Regions from separate parts of the Priestia sp. YIM B13489 genome, predicted to be linked through region 1. Evidence: riboswitches for the same ligand, from Rfam matches in the RefSeq annotation. Region 1 holds a riboswitch; the other holds the start of a gene.
The links. A riboswitch is a leader RNA that binds a small molecule or an ion and turns the genes downstream of it on or off. The one in region 1 is predicted to bind cyclic di-AMP.
Positions count from the first base shown of each region.

Region 2: another riboswitch for cyclic di-AMP. It lies ahead of ACFX4W_RS25895 (dicarboxylate/amino acid:cation symporter); the one in region 1 lies ahead of ACFX4W_RS14380 (glutamate/proton symporter GltT).

Region 1 covers NZ_JBHZOQ010000053.1:1,662,925-1,665,132, reverse strand. Annotated here, with positions in the region: gene ACFX4W_RS14385 (undecaprenyl-diphosphate phosphatase) at 1-391, shown strand, start outside; cyclic di-AMP (ydaO/yuaA leader) riboswitch at 665-804, shown strand; gene ACFX4W_RS14380 (glutamate/proton symporter GltT) at 911-2,170, shown strand.
Region 2 covers NZ_JBHZOQ010000053.1:3,881,949-3,884,156, reverse strand. Annotated here, with positions in the region: gene ACFX4W_RS25900 (NAD(P)/FAD-dependent oxidoreductase) at 1-67, shown strand, start outside; cyclic di-AMP (ydaO/yuaA leader) riboswitch at 669-823, shown strand; gene ACFX4W_RS25895 (dicarboxylate/amino acid:cation symporter) at 1,004-2,208, shown strand, end outside.

The DNA.
Region 1 (2,208 bases):
GCGTGTAGAGACGGTGGACCAAATGTCTTATGGACAAGCACTGGGTATAGGACTGTTTCAATGTATTGCTCTTTGGCCAGGTTTTTCTCGTTCAGGCTCAACGATTTCAGGAGGGGTTCTTCTTGGAATGAGCCATAAGGCAGCGGCAGATTTTACATTTATTATGGCAGTGCCAATCATGGCAGGAGCAAGTGGACTTTCATTGGTTAAAAACTGGCAGTATTTCACATCAGATGCACTACCGTTTTTTATTGCTGGTTTTATCAGCGCCTTTATTTTTGCGCTGGTGTCTATTCGCTTTTTCCTGAAATTAATTAATCGTATCAAATTAGTACCATTTGCACTATATCGAATTGTGTTAGCAGCTATTCTATATTTTGTATTTTTATAAAATAAACATGCGTGTTCTTTAGTCCCTTAAACTTCTAATAGAGACTCAAAGAGCAAGAAAAAGCTATTGCAACATTGCAATAGCTTTTTTGTATAAATATATATTATCGCCTTTTGAAAGCGTTTTATAAACATGGGTATTGACAAAACGTGTCGAAAAATAGTAAATTAATATTTGTGCAGTATAAAGTTAAGTAAAAGTAAGACTTCTGTTTAGTTTTATTGACTGTAAAAAACGTATGACAACGTATAGATCGTTTTAATTTTATAAAAACTGAATAATAAGCTTAATCGTATAGAGCGGGGGAATCATTATCGGCAGTAAAGCTGCCTTGGGGTGAATCCTTACAAAAGGTAGGAAACTCTCAATTCCGAATCCGACAGTTAACCCCGTTTGCTTTATTGAGAGAAAGAGCCCAAAATAGCGTAAGTAAAAGGCTGTTCTTTCTTAAGAATAGTCTTTTTTTGTTTTTTCAGAAAAGTATATACAAATGTCATACATCTTTGGGGAGGTACATCTATGAAAAAAATTCGTTTTGGTTTGGCTACGCAGATTTTTACCGGATTAATCCTCGGTGTTCTTGTAGGGGTAATTTGGTTTAACGATCCGCGTGTAGTAACATACCTACAGCCGCTAGGAGACCTATTTTTAAGGTTAATTAAGATGATTGTTATTCCAATTGTTATCTCAAGCTTAGTCGTTGGAGTTGCAGGAGCAGGGAGCGGCAAACAGGTTGGAAAGCTCGGCGTTAAAACCATTCTCTATTTTGAAATTATTACGACTTTTGCAATTATAATCGGTGTATTGGTTGCTAATATTTTTCATCCTGGGCAAGGTGTAGACATTCATTCAGCACAGAAGAGTGATATTTCACAATATGTTGAAACATCCAAACAGCAAGAAGGAAAGTCAGTGGCTGAAACTTTCTTACACATTGTTCCAACAAACTTTTTCCAGTCAATTGTTGAAGGAGATATGCTAGCAATTATCTTCTTTACAGTGTTATTTGCACTAGGAGTAGCGGCAATTGGGGAAAGAGGAAAGCCAGTTGTACAATTCTTCGACGGCGTTTCTCACGCAATGTTTCACGTGGTAAACCTTGTAATGAAAGTGGCGCCAATTGGTGTATTTGCTTTAATTGGTGTAACAGTTTCAAAATTCGGCTTAGAGTCACTCCTTTCATTAGGAAAGCTTGTTATCTTAGTTTACTTAGCGTTAATTTTCTTCCTACTTGTTGTATTAGGAGGAATCGCGAAATGGGCAGGAATTAACATTTTCCACTTATTCCGCTATATGAAAGATGAACTGTTGTTAGCATACAGTACATCTAGTTCTGAGACAGTTCTTCCGCGAATTATGGAAAAACTTGAAAAGATGGGCTGTCCAAAAGCTATCGTATCGTTCGTTGTACCAATTGGTTATACATTTAACCTAGATGGTTCCGTTCTTTATCAAGCGATTGCAGCGTTATTCTTAGCGCAGGTGTACGGTATTGATTTAACGATCGTTCAACAGCTGACGCTCATTCTGGTATTGATGGTTACATCTAAAGGAATGGCTGCCGTGCCAGGAACATCATTTGTTGTATTACTGGCTACTCTTGGAACAATCGGGGTTCCGGCAGAAGGATTAGCCTTCATTGCTGGAGTAGACAGAATCATGGATATGGCACGTACGGTTGTTAACTTAGTAGGAAACACACTAGCAGCAATTGTGATGTCTAAATCTGAAGGCAAATTTGACCCTAAAAAAGGTACAGAGGTCATGAGAGCCGGCTAATTTATAAATTAAAAAGCTACTTATTCTATTCAAAAAAT
Region 2 (2,208 bases), 2.2 Mb from region 1:
GGTAGCGCGTGACATTGTTGAAAAATTAAAGAATCGCAAAGCAAGTTCTGAACCTGTTACTGTATAAAAAAAGAGGCCGTCACGGCCTCTTTTTTTTATGTGTCAAATAACGAGAGCGACTAAGTAAAAAGTAAAGAACTTGTACCGCTCCAACTCCGATAGTTTTATATGATAATTACCCGCTCTTTTTTTAAAAGTATGACAGAATCCATCCTTCTATCGTGAACAGAATTAAATACAATAAGGCGAATTGATAATGTCCATTTCTTTGCATCAATAAATTCAGTGAAATTTTAGGGAGGGTATATCAAGCAATACAAGGATAAAATCAACAGTTGAAAAGAGTTATTTTTTGATGAGTAAAATATTTATGAAAGCAATAAAGTACACGGATATTAGAATAATTATGCAAATTTATGAATGGGAGTTAATGAGAAGAAAGTTCACTTTGCAAACTATTTTTTGAATTAATTTTTTATCCATTAGATTGTAAGTCTTGTTAAATAAGTATTTGTGGTTTATTGAAATATAATGTAAAAATTTTAAAATATAACAATTATCAACTTTTTATGATAAAATCATGCATTATTTTTGAATAAAAACTTGACAGAAACATATAAAATGAATTTTAATTAAAGTAACAATTATTATCATGCAAAAATATTAAAGAAAATTATTTGCTTAATCTCTTTTGTTTTATAAGAGAACGGGGGACCCATATTTGTGCGTAATGTACTTGGGGTGAATCTTGAATGAATCAAGTAGGGTAACTCACGTACCCGAATCCGACAGCTAACTCCGTAAGCATTCAGTGAGGGAATAACAGGTCTATGACACCATGATATTCTCATGGTTTTTTGTATAGCTAAAAATATTCCTAAACTATTAATCTGAAAATTTTTAATATATTGTATATTTTGAGTGTTATCGTTCTCAATGCATGGTAAAATAAGTATAGTAGTTAGAATCATTCTAATATAATTTATTTACGGGAGGTAAATCTATGAAGCTATCGACAAAGATCATTATCGCGCTAATTGCTGGTGCTATTGTAGGAGTGTTAATTAACGCTTTTGCTCCAAGTGCTTTTGCTCCGCTGGACAAGTACTTGTTTACACCGCTTGGCCAAATTTTCTTAAGCTTAATTAAAATGCTTGTTGTACCAATTGTGTTTTTCTCTATCACGTTAGGTGTAGCAGGGTTAGGAGATCCTAAAAAACTAGGAAGAATCGGGGCCAAAACAGTTTCGTACTTCCTAGTGACAACAACCGTTGCTATTGTAATTGGTTTATTATTAGCATTTGTTATTAAACCAGGAACATTTGGATCTTTTGATACAAAAAACGCTTCTTTTGAAGCCGAAAAAGCACCGCCGGTTGGAGAAACATTCTTAAATATGATTCCAGTCAATCCAATTCAAGCGATGGCTGAAGGGAATATGCTTCAACTTATCGTTTTCTCTATCTTTATCGGTTTTGGTATAACGATGCTTGGAAGTAAAACAAAAGGGCTTTACAATTTACTTGAGCAAGGCAATGAATTGATGATGTACCTTGTGAATCTAGTGATGAAGTTTGCTCCTTACGGAACATTTGGGCTTCTTGCAACAGCGGTCGGAAGTCAAGGCTGGCAGGCAATTAAAGCGATGGGGCTGTACATGATTGTAGTCGTGCTCGCACTGTTTATCCATTCGATCGTAACATATGGGGGATCAGTCGCTCTTATGGCCAGACGTAACCCAATTGAATTCTTTAAAGGTTTTGCTCCTGCGATGACAGTTGGATTCAGTACATCAAGCAGTAATGCAACGCTTCCGATTTCAATGAATGTGGCTCAAAAAAATCTTCGTGTCCCGGAGTCCATCAGCAGTTTTGTTCAGCCGTTAGGTGCTACCATTAACATGGATGGAACGGCAATTATGCAAGGTGTAGCGACTATTTTTATTGCACAAGTATACGGCGTTGACCTGTCGCTGGGTGCTCTTGTGACGGTTGTATTGACAGCGGTGCTTGCTAGTATTGGTACAGCAGGTGTGCCTGGAGTTGGTCTCATTATGCTAGCAATGGTATTGAGTTCGGTTGGTCTGCCTGTAGCAGGTATCGGATTGATTATTGGAATTGATCGCTTGCTTGACATGCTTCGTACATCTGTAAATATTACGGGAGACGCTGCGTGTGCCGTTATTGTGGCTGAGTCAGAAGCAAAGCG